DNA from 2 places in the Brevibacterium sp. UBA7493 genome. Region 2 is predicted to be linked to the other one. Evidence: riboswitches for the same ligand, from Rfam matches in the RefSeq annotation. Region 2 holds a riboswitch; the other holds the start of a gene.
What was found. A riboswitch is a leader RNA that binds a small molecule or an ion and turns the genes downstream of it on or off. The one in region 2 is predicted to bind thiamine pyrophosphate.
Positions count from the first base shown of each region.

Region 1 (5,723 bases), on a different contig from region 2:
GGACGTCGTTTTCGCGCACGAATTCGATGGTCGAGGCGACCTGCTGCGGGGTCGCCTCGTGCTCGGCGTTGACCGGCCAGATGTACTTCTCCGTCAGCCCGGCGTCGCGGGCGAGGTAGGAGAAAGCGCCTTCGCAGGTGACGAGCGCACGCTGGTTCTCCGGCAGGGTCTCAAGCGTGTCGGTCAGCTTAGTCTCGACTTCGGTGAGCTTGGCAGTGTAGTCCTCGGCGTTGGCCTCGAAGTCCGCAGCGTGGTCGGGGGCGAGCTCCGAGAAGGCCGTCACCATGTTCTTGGCGTAGATCGCGGTGTTGGCAGGTGACATCCAAGCGTGCGGGTTCGGCTTGCCGGCGTAGGCGTCCTCAGTGATGTCGATCGGCCTGATGCCCTCGCTGAGCACGACGTGCTTCGTGCCGGCGACGTCGATGAACTGCTCGAACCACTTCTCCAGGCCCATGCCGTTCTCGAGGACGAGGTCGGCTTCCTCAGCGTGCCGGATGTCGCTGGGGGAGGGCTCGTAGCCGTGGATCTCCGCGCCTTCCTGCGTGATCGACTCCACCCGCAGGTGATCGCCTGCAACGTTGGCGGCGATGTCCTTGAGGACGGTGAAGGTGGTGAGCACCAGTGGGCGGTCGTCGTCCGTGCCCGAGGTGGCTGCTGGGCTGCAGGCGGACAGTGCCAGTGCGGCTGCGCTCACCAGGCCGGTGATGAGAAGGGGGATGCGCCGGGTGCGACTGTGCGCGCGAGGTGAGCGCAGGCGATGGAGGGGGGATCGGAATGCCATGGCATCACAATAGTTCCCCGCAGCGAATCTTCAAAGTTCGCATATGCGAACTATTTGATGTGCGCAAGCGAGCGCGGGGTGCGGGGTCGGCTTAGGGATCTCAGTCCTTCTTCTGCCGACCGATCCCGCGGTAGTGCTGCAGCTGCTCCGGGGTTAGCCTGCGGAACAGGGCTTCCTGGGCGACCGAGGCGACGAGCACGCCGTCGGCTGTGGTGATGTCGCCGGTGTACAGACCGCGGCCGTAGGCGGCGGAGCGCGGGGCGTAGTCGCACAGCACCCAGTCGTTCATGTTCACCGGCCGGTGGAACCACAGCGAGTGATCGAGGCTGGAGCCGGACTTGAACTCATCGGTATTGAACGCCCCCAGACCTGATGAGATGTCGGATAGGTAGGTCAGGGCGCAGATGTGCAGCAGGTCGGAATCGCCGAGGTCCTCTGTGCAGCGGGCCCAGAACCGGACCGGGTAGTCGGTCGTGGTGAACGGCTGGTCGGTGCTGCGGGCTTCGAAGGAGAACATCCGCGGCATCGGCGAGGGGTTCCCGAACCGGATCTCGGCCTCGGCGGCGGCCGTCGGGCCCTGCAGGTCGGGGCTTTCGTTGCCGCGGGTGAAGTTGATGGCCATATTGAAGATGACATCGCCGTCCTGGGTGGCGACGACCCGGCGGGCGGAGTAGGAGCCGCCGTCGCGGTCTCGGAAGACCTGGAAGACCGTCGGCCGGGCGGCATTGCCCGGGCGCAGGAAGTAGCCGTGCAGGGAGTGCGGCTTGCGCTCCTCATCGACGGTCAGGGCCGCGGCGTGCACCGACTGCGCTGCGACCTGCCCGCCGTAGAGGGCATAGGGCTCATCGAAGACGTAGCCAGCGCGGTAGATGTTCTTGTCGATCTTCTCCAGCTGCATGAGATCGAGGAACGAGCCCTCGCCGGTTTCGCTGGGTGAGAAGAGCACATCGCTCACAGGTTTCCTCCGCTTTCATCAGGTGCGCTGCCGGTGGCCGACGGATTTCGCCGTCTGCTCCGATCCTAGCGACCCATGCATGCGGACTCCGCGCGCCGCCGCGCCGTCACACTCCAGCGCAAACTGGCGTCATCAGCCAGGACTGTTAGAGTGGCGGACAGACATGGGGTGCCCGGCAGGCCGGGCTGAGAACATACCCATCGAACCTGATCTGGATCATGCTGGCGAAGGGATTGTCATGACACAGCAGCACCCATCTGCCCCCGCACAGACGGCGGCCTCGATACCCGATCTCGCAGCGGCTGCCACCGCGGTGCGGGAGTCGAATCCGCTCGTCCAGTGCATCACGAACACCGTCGTGCAGCCGCTCAGTGCCAATGCGCTGCTGGCGATCGGCGCCTCACCGGCGATGATCAACCACGAAGCCGATGCCGCCCAGTTCACCCGCATCGCCGACGGCCTGCTCATCAACTTCGGCACCGCCAGCTCCCACAACTTCCTCGCCGCCGACGCCTCCATCACCGCCGCCCGTGAGACCGGCACCCCCTGGGTGCTCGACCCCGTCTCCTACGGTGTCATCGACTACCGCACCACCCGCATCAAGCAGGCCCTGACCTGGCAGCCGACCGCCATCCGCGGCAACGCCTCCGAAATCGCAGCCCTGGCCGGCACCGGTGCCGGTGCTCGCGGCGTCGACTCCACCGACGAGGTCGAAGCCGTCCTGGAGGCTGCGATCCAGCTCTCCCACGCACTCGGCTCCGTCGTCGCTGTCTCCGGCGAGGTCGACGCGATCGTCCACGCCGGTGAGCAGGTGCGCATCGCCCGGGTCTCCGGCGGTTCGGACTACATGCCGCTGGTCGTGGGCACCGGCTGCTCGCTAGGCGGTGTCGTCGCCGCCTACCTCGGCGCTCTGCCGGCCGACCCGTTCGCCGCGGTCGTCGCCGCCCACGCCCACTATGCAGCCGCCGGTACCCGCGCGGCCAGCACGAGCCGCGGGCCCGGCAGCTTCGCCGTCGAGTTCCTCGACGCCCTGCATTCCGTCACCGCCGCGGACATCGCCGCAGTCAGCGTCAGCTACGACACCGTGGAAGTCACCGCATGAGCCACGATCGCCTCGCCGAGGTCGACACCGCCCTGTACTTCATCACCGACACCGCCCAGTGTGCTGCCGCCGGCCGGTCGGTGGCCGAGACCGTCGCCGAGGCGGTGGCCGGCGGGGCGGGAATGGTCCAGATCCGGGATAAGGACATCACCGACGACGCCATGTACGACCTCACCTGCGATGTGCTGCGAGCCGTCGACGAGGTGCTCGGCGATGCGAAGATCACCCGGCCGGTGCCGGTGTTCGTCAACGACCGCGTCGCCGTCGTCGAACAGCTCAACAGCGAAGGACACCTCGTGCACCTGCACGTCGGCCAGGACGACATGCCGTTTGCCGAAGTCCGCCAGCACATCGGCCAGGAGGCCCTGCTCGGGCTCTCGGCCACCACCCCGGATCAGTTCGCCGCCGCCCGTGAGGCCGGCACCGTCGACCTGCTCGGCGTGGGCCTGGCGTTTCCGACGACGACGAAGAAGAACGCCCGCGACGTCCTCGGCCCCGAGAAGATCCGCGCGCTCGCCGGCGAAGCCGGCCTGCCGGTCTTCGGCATCGGCGGCATCGACCTGGCAGGTGCTGCCAAGATGCACGGCACCGGAGTCGCCGGCATCTGCGTCGTCTCCGCCATCTGCACAGCCGCCGACCCGCGCGCAGCCGCTGCCGGGATCAAGACCGCGTTTCTCACCGGCCAGACACCCGATACCGAGGACCGGGCTGCGACGCACGACGACACCGGTTCCCACACTGCAGACGGAGGACGCTGAACAATGCCCGCACCCGCATCCCGCCCGCCGATCGCCCTGTCCATCGCCGGCACCGACCCGTCCGGCGGCGCCGGCATCCACGCTGACCTCAAAGCCTTCTGCGCCCGCGGCGTCTACGGCACCACCGCCATCACCGCTCTGGTCGCCCAGAACACCCACGGCGTCAGCGAGGTCTACGGCATCGACGAGGCCTTCGTCGAAGCCCAGCTGTCCAGCGTGCTCGACGACATGCCCGTCGACGCGACGAAGACCGGGATGCTCGCCACCCGCAGCCTCGTCGAACTCGTCTGTCACACCGCCGATGAGAAGGACCTCGGCTACTTCGTCGTCGACCCTGTCATGGTCGCCACCTCCGGACACCGGCTGCTCGACGACGACGCCGTCGACTCCGTGCGCCGCCAGCTCATGCCGCGCGCGGACCTCATCACCCCGAACCTGCCCGAAGCCGCACTGCTGCTCGGCGAACCCGAACCCGAAGCCGCAAGCATCGAGCAGATGCGCGACCAGGCCGGCCGGCTGATCGAACACGGTGCGAACGGCGTGCTGCTCAAAGGCGGCCACGGTCTCGACGACGAGGTCATCGACGTCCTCGCCCTGGCCGACGGCACCACCGCGGAGTTCACTCACACCCGCATCCGCACGCCGAACACCCACGGCACCGGCTGCACCCTCTCCGCGACGATCACCGCTGAGATGGCCGCCGCCCGCCACGCACAGGCGAGCGCCGCCTCGGGCGCAGACACCACTGCCTCGGAAACCACCACTGCCTCGGAGACCACGACTGGCTCGGAGACCATCACCGCAGCCGTCGAACGGTCACTGGACTACCTCGCCCGTGCGCTCGCCTCGGCAGATCACTGGCAGCTGAGCCTCAACCCCGAAGGCGCCCACGGGCCGGTCGACCACCTCGTCGACCTCACCGTCACGCGCTGAACCCGCCCACCTCGAAGATGAGCGCCCGCCGAGCCCGGGCACCTAAGGAAAGGACTGCCATGACCGACCGCAACCGCTTCGTCGCAGGCGAGCACACCCAGGCGATCTGGGACTCCGTCACCGGCACCCTAGATGAGATCGAGAACCTGCCCTTTCTCGAGGCACTCGCCACCGGCGAACTGCCGGTGCGGACCTTCGTCAACTACATCCTGCAGGACGAGCTGTACCTCAACGGTTATGCCCGGGCGATGAGCCAGCTCGGTGTGCGCGCCCCGAACCGCGAGGACACCCGCTTCTGGACGCTGGCCGCAGGCGAGGCCGTCACCGTCGAAGAGGAGATGCACGCTGCACTGCTGGCCGAGGAGCGATTCGCCTCGGCCCGCAGCCAGCTGACCGACGCCGACGGGCAGCCGCAGCCCTCGCCGACGACGCTGGGCTACACCTCCTACCTCATCGCCCAGGCCGCAACCGCTCCCTACCCGGTCGGCGCGGCCGCAGTGCTGCCGTGCTTCTGGGTGTACGCACACATGGGCAAGGTGCTCACCGAACGTGTCGGCGACGGCATGGACACCCACCCGTACCGCGCCTGGATCGAAACCTACGACAGCCCCGACTTCGACGCATCCGTCGACGGTGCCGTCGCGATCCTCGAACGCGAGATGGCCTCAGCCGACGAGACGACCCGGCAGGCGATGATGGCCGCCTTCGCGCAGGCCACCGTGTACGAACTGCACTTCTGGGCCTCCGCACACGTCTTCCAGTCCTGGGACGTCGCAGCACTCGGCGAACCGGCAGCCGAGGCCGCACTGTCCTGATCGGGTGACGGCGATGCACGACACCCCCGAGGCCACCCCAGCCAGCACCTCCCAGGAGGGTGCCGGTGAGACCGGCCTCGGGCGGGTCGTCATCGGCGGATCCAGCGGCTTCATCGGCCGCCACCTGGTGCCCAAGTACCGGGCCGAAGGCCGGGAGGTCGTCACGATCTCCCGATCCGACGCCGACCTTACCTGGGATGACGAGGGCGGCATCGCCGCTGCCGTCGACGGGGCGGGCCTCGTCATCGGGCTGGCAGGCAAGAGTGTCGGATGCCGCTACACCGCGAAGAACCGGGAGGAGATCTTCACCTCCCGGCTGTCCACCACCACAGCCCTGTCCGATGCGATCGCAGCCGCACAGAATCCGCCGCCGCTGTGG
Region 1 is NZ_DLOD01000010.1:137,252-142,974, reverse strand. It holds gene B4E96_RS06730 (metal ABC transporter substrate-binding protein) at 1-781, opposite strand, end outside; gene B4E96_RS06725 (acyl-CoA thioesterase) at 882-1,736, opposite strand; TPP riboswitch at 1,891-1,987, shown strand; gene thiM (hydroxyethylthiazole kinase) at 1,975-2,838, shown strand; gene thiE (thiamine phosphate synthase) at 2,835-3,596, shown strand; gene thiD (bifunctional hydroxymethylpyrimidine kinase/phosphomethylpyrimidine kinase) at 3,600-4,529, shown strand; gene B4E96_RS06705 (TenA family protein) at 4,589-5,344, shown strand; gene B4E96_RS06700 (epimerase) at 5,358-5,723, shown strand, end outside.
Region 1: another riboswitch for thiamine pyrophosphate. It lies ahead of thiM (hydroxyethylthiazole kinase); the one in region 2 lies ahead of B4E96_RS00090 (ECF transporter S component).

Region 2 (5,723 bases):
GACCGCGGCGGAGACGACGTCGATGCTGAGCACGACCGCGATGGCGAGCACTGCACCGGCGGCGAGCTTGGCGACTGGATTGCAGCGCACGAGCGGGGTCTCCCGGACGACGGGGACGAGGAGGTCGGCGTTCATGCGCGCACCGCCTGTCCGCGGCCGAAGAGCATCCGCTCAGCGGCGATCGCCTGGAGGAACTCCGCATCATGGCTGACGGTCAGCAGCGCGGTCCCAGCATCGAGCAGCTCGCAGCTGAGCGCCGCGAGCTCCCGCCACGTGTTCGCATCCTGGCCGAAGGTCGGTTCGTCGATGATGAGCACCGGCGGGCGGGTCGCCATCATGCACGCCACCGACAGCCGCCGCTTCTCCCCACCGGAGAGCGTGTGCGGATGCGCATGCGCCAGCCGGGTCAGCCGCAGGCGTTCGAGCAGCTCGGCCACCCGCGCCTCGGTTTCGGCCTGGGCACAACCGGCCTGGCGCGGACCCAGCCGCAGCTCATCGGCGACCGTGGTCGTCAGGAACTGATGCTCCGGCTCCTGGAACACCGTGCCGATCCGGGCGACGAGGTCAGCCGCCGGCCACCGGTGCGGGTCGTCGCGGCGGGGCGCCCCGCGCCCGAGGTCGAGCAGCCGCGGCGTGGCCCGCACCCTCCCAGCACGGGCAGGCAGCAGGCCGCCGAGGGTGAGCGCGGTCGTCGACTTGCCAGCGCCGTTGTGCCCGACGAGTGCGAGCGCCTGGCCTTCGGCGAGGTCGACGCTGAGGTCACTGACGGCGACCGGGCCACGGCGGGAGCGGGCGACGGCGAGCTTCTCGGCCTCCAGCAGCACCGCACCCGCCGGCCGCGGGACGCGCGGCTGGGGGAGTGCGGCACCAGGCAGCCAGACCCCAGCGCCAGCCAGGGTGCCGCGCAGCGCCGGGCCGTGCAGCACCGCATCGGGCGCACCGTCGGCGACCAGCCCGGACTCGCCGAGCACGATGATCCGGTCGACGTGATCGGCCCAGATGTCGACCCGGTGTTCGACGATGAGCAGGGTCGCACCAGAGGCGGCCTGCGCGTCGAGAACCGCCTGGCACACCTCGGGAACGGCGGCCGGATCGATGTTGGCCGTCGGCTCGTCGAGCACCATGAGCCCGGGAGCCATGGCGAGCACGCCGGCCAGAGCAAGGCGCTGCTTCTGCCCGCCGGACAGCGCCGACGTCGGATGATCCCACGGCAGATCGAGGCCGACGGTGGACAGCGCCTTGCGGGCGCGGGCGGGCATCGCGGCCGGGTCGACGCCGGTGTTCTCCATCCCGAAGCACACATCGTCGCCGAGCCGGGCGAGCACCACCTGCGCGTCCGGGTCCTGCAGGACGAGCCCGGTGGTGCCCGAGGTGGGATCCGGTGGGCGGCCGCCGACGAGCAGCTCGCCGGTCCGGTACCCGGACTCGGCCGGCAGGACTCCTGCGATCGCATGCAGCAGCGTCGACTTCCCAGCCCCTGAGGAGCCGAGCAGCAGGACGCGCTCACCGGCCTCGATGCGCAGGTCGATGTCGCTGACAGCGGCGCGCTTGCGCCCGGAGTGCCGCCAGCCGAAGCCGCGGGCGAGGACGTCGACGCCGCGGGTCGCGGCGGCCATCAGACTTCTCGCGCGCTGCGTCCGGACGCGAAGGCGCCCAGCGCACCGGTGCGGGCGATCGCCTTGAGCGCGAACCACGAGACGAGGCCGGCGAGCACCATGCCGGAGATGCCGGCGAAGACGGTGTAGAGCGCCTTGTGCTCAAACGTCCAGGCGGCGTTGTAGAGGATGTTCTCGCCGATCGCCAGCGACAGCCCGGCACCCAGGCCGGCGAGCAGCGTGGCGATGAAGGTGTAGCGGCGGTAGCGCAGCAACGCGAAGATGATCTCAGCGCCGAAGCCCTGGATGAGCCCGGAGACGATGACCATGAGCCCGAAGTAGTTGCCCGGCACCGCCGAGACAATCGCAGCGAGCACCTCGACGTACAGCGCTGCACCGGGCTTGCGGATGATGAGCCCGCCGAGCACGCCGCCGAGCACCCACACGCCGGTCAGCAGTCCCTTCGTCGGCGGGTAGAGGGCCTGGAACGGGGCGCTGATCGTCTCCCAGGAGTTCGACCAGGCCCAGAACACGATGCCGATCGCGACGGCGAGCACGGAGGCGACGACAATGTCGACGACCCTCCAGCGCATCGTCGCCGGAACTCCGGCAGGCATGTTGTTGGGTTCGGAATGGGTGTGGCGGGTCTGGACGTCAGACATCGCAAATCCTCCTTCAATCAGGCAAGGAGGGGTGAAGAGACTCGACTTCCTCCGGCGGTATGAACCGCGTCAGGTTCGAGGGTCTGCAGCTGTGCACTCTCAGCGCTCCTCATGAGCGCTCCCCTGTCGTCGCGTCTACGGTAGCAGACCCATGTACGCCAGGGCGGCTTTGACGATGTGCTCCTGTCCGTGGTTCATCTCCGCCACGATGTCCTCGCGCAGTGCTTCGTCCGGGGTCAGCCAGTCGAGGCTGAGCGCATCCTGGCGCGGCGTGCACTCACCCTGCACCGGCAGGATGTAGCACAGGGCGATCGCATGCTGGCGCGGATCGTGAAGCTTGGAGGCACCCTCGGTCGGGAAGTACTCGGCAACGTGGAACGGGTTGAGCGAGCTCGGCAGCGACGGAAACGCCAGCGGCCCGAGGTCCTTCTCGGCATGGCGCATGAGCGCATCGCGCAGGGTCTCGTGGAAGCGCACCCGCCCGCCGATCACCTCGCGCACGAGCGAGCCGTCATCGCCGGTGCGCAGCAGCAGCCCGACCTTGTCCGGCACACCGTGGTCGTCAAGCAGCACCGGCACCGCATTGATGTAGGCCATCGGCAGGCGTCTGCGCAGCCGGGCCAGCTCATCGGGTTCGAGCCAGTTCTCATCGAAAGCCAAAGCGGTGCGTGTCATAGTCCCATGGTTCCACACGGGCTCTGGTCAGGCCAGACTCCAGGCGCATGTCCCCAGGAGCGGGAAGCGTGAACCGCCGGGGCTGCGATAGGTTCGGGGCATGAGCGATGACATGAACGAGCAGCCCACCGGCGCCGACCAGCATCTCGCCGACGAGATCAGCGCCCACTACCACCCGATCGCCATGACCCTCTTCGGCCTCCTGGACGCCGAGGACCAGATCGACCAGCCCGAATCGCAGGCTGTCGACGCCGCCCAGATCGCCGAGGTGTCGGTCGTGGCCGCCGCGCTGCGGATCTGGCACTGGGTCGCCTCCGGTCCGAACGCGCAGCGCCCGGCCGCCGAGACCGGCGAGCTGAGCGGTGAGGAGCTCGCCGCTGTCGCCGAACTCGCCCGACTCGAAGAGGCCGGTGGCGCCAAGACGCTGGCTGAGCTGCCGCTGACCGAGCGGGCCTGGGCGACGCTGCTGCTGACCGGCATGCTCGAACAGGCCGGGCCTGAGTCGGTGACCGTCGGCCTGCCCGAGCTGTTCAGCCCCGTCGCCGAGGCGGTGGCTGAGGACCGTGCGATCGAGCCCAGTGACGAGCAGGCCGGGGCGCTCGCCCGCTGGCTCAGCGTCTGGGCGCTCGCCGCGGCGAACCACTGGCAGCAGGTCAACACCCAGGTCACCGGCGCCGGTGACCTCGATATCCCGCTGTTCTCGACCCTGGCGATGTACCTCGGTGCCGGCGGGCGGGTGAGCCTGCCCGAATCCGAGCAGATCCACGCTGTGCTCGAGACCGACGAGCGGCTCAAGGCCCACACCGCCGAGTTCTTCCGGCTCCTCGGCTACGCCCCGGAGACGATCTCCGGGGAGAGCTTCGCCCATGTCGTGCTCGCCGGCACGTCTGAGACCCTGCTGCGGATTCTCGGTGACTGGCGCTCCGGCGGCGTGCTCATCGACGCCGGAGACAGCAAGCTCCGGGCGCATCCGGGAGCCCGGCTGTCGCTCATCACCCTCGTCTCGATCATCCAGGGCACCGGACAGCCGGCAGAGGACTGAACCGGCAGGGCATCAGCGCAGGCCAGCGGGCTGGCCGCGCAGCTGGGACGGGACCCGGTGAGCGAGGCCACATGTGCGCGTGGCATCCTAGAGAACGTACGGCGTTTGTGCTGCCCCTGCTCATGTTTTATCTTGATATCAAGATAAAGTGTGGCGTGGCGCTCAGCCCGCGCCGCTCATACAGTTGAATGCAGCCCGCGAACACCTCGGGCCCTGACGGTCAGCGTCGCCGACACCTCGGCTGCCGACGTCGAGATAAGGAGAATCTCCATGATCAACCATGAAGTCCGCACGTATAAGAGCTCGGAAAACCTCCCCCGCGAAGATCAGCTGGCCTGGAAGATCGCAGAAGTCGCATCCGATCCCGTCGCCGTCGAAGCCGACGTGACCGACATGGTCATCAACCGCATCATCGACAACGCCGCCGTCGCCGCCGCCTCGGTCCGCCGTGACGCACCGACCCACGCCCGCGAGCAGGCGCTGCCGCACAAGTCCAAGCCCGGCGCCACCGTGTTCGGCCAGCCGCTCGATGACACCGTCTCCCCGGAATGGGCCGCCTGGGCCAACGGCGTGGCCGTGCGCGAGCTCGACTTCCACGACACCTTCCTCGCCAAGGACTACTCGCACCCCGGTGACAACATCCCGGCCATCCTCGCTGTCGCCCAGCACCTCGGCGTCGACGGCAAGGACCTCGTCAACGGCATCGCCACCGGCTACGAGATCCAGGTCGACCTCGTCAAGGGCATCTGCCTGCACGAGCACAAGATCGACCACGTCGCCCACCTCGGCCCCTCTGCCGCAGCCGGCATCGGTGCGATGCTGCACCTGCCGACCGAGGTGACCTTCCAGGCCGTGCAGCAGGCACTGCACGTCACCACCGCCACCCGCCAGTCCCGCAAGGGCGAGATCTCCTCGTGGAAGGCCCACGCACCGGCATTCGCCGCCAAGATGGCCGTCGAGGCCGTCGACCGCGCGATGCGCGGCGAAGGCGCCCCGAGCCCGATCTACGAAGGCGAGGACGGCTTCATCGCCTGGATCCTCTCCGGCCCCGAGGCCCGCTACACCGTGCCGCTGCCTGAGAAGGGCGAAGCCAAGCGCGCGATCCTCGACACCTACACCAAGGAGCACTCGGCTGAGTACCAGGCCCAGGCGCTCATCGACCTCGCCCGCAAGATGGGCAAGGAGATCGACGATCTGACCAAGATCAAGAAGATCGTCATCCACACCTCGCACCACACCCACAACGTCATCGGCACCGGCGCCAACGACCCGCAGAAGATGGACCCGAAGGCCACCCGCGAGACGCTGGACCACTCGATCATGTACATCTTCGCCGTCGCCATGGAGGACCAGGGCTGGCACCACGAGGACTCCTACGCTCCCGAGCGCGCCGCCCGCCCGGAGACCGTCGCCCTGTGGCACAAGATCGAGACCACCGAGGATCCTGAGTGGACCCGCCGCTACCACTCGACCGACCCGGAGGAGATGGCCTTCGGCGGCCGCGTCGAGATCGAGTTCGAGGACGGCTCGACGATGGTCGACGAGATCGCCGTCGCCGACGCCCACCCGAACGGCGCACGCCCGTTCGTGCGCGAGAACTACGTCGAGAAGTTCCGCACCCTGGCCAAGGGCATCATCGCCGAGGAGGAGCAGGACCGCTTCCTCGACCTCGTCCAGCGCCTGCCGGAGCTTTCCGCCGATGAGGTCCGCGAGCTGTCCTTCGTCGTCGAGGGCCTGGAGCACACCGGG
Region 2 is NZ_DLOD01000001.1:19,459-25,181, forward strand. It holds gene B4E96_RS00080 (energy-coupling factor transporter transmembrane component T family protein) at 1-135, opposite strand, end outside; gene B4E96_RS00085 (ABC transporter ATP-binding protein) at 132-1,616, opposite strand; gene B4E96_RS00090 (ECF transporter S component) at 1,616-2,257, opposite strand; TPP riboswitch at 2,287-2,392, opposite strand; gene B4E96_RS00095 (DUF4916 domain-containing protein) at 2,393-2,932, opposite strand; gene B4E96_RS00100 (hypothetical protein) at 3,033-3,974, shown strand; gene B4E96_RS00105 (MmgE/PrpD family protein) at 4,245-5,723, shown strand, end outside.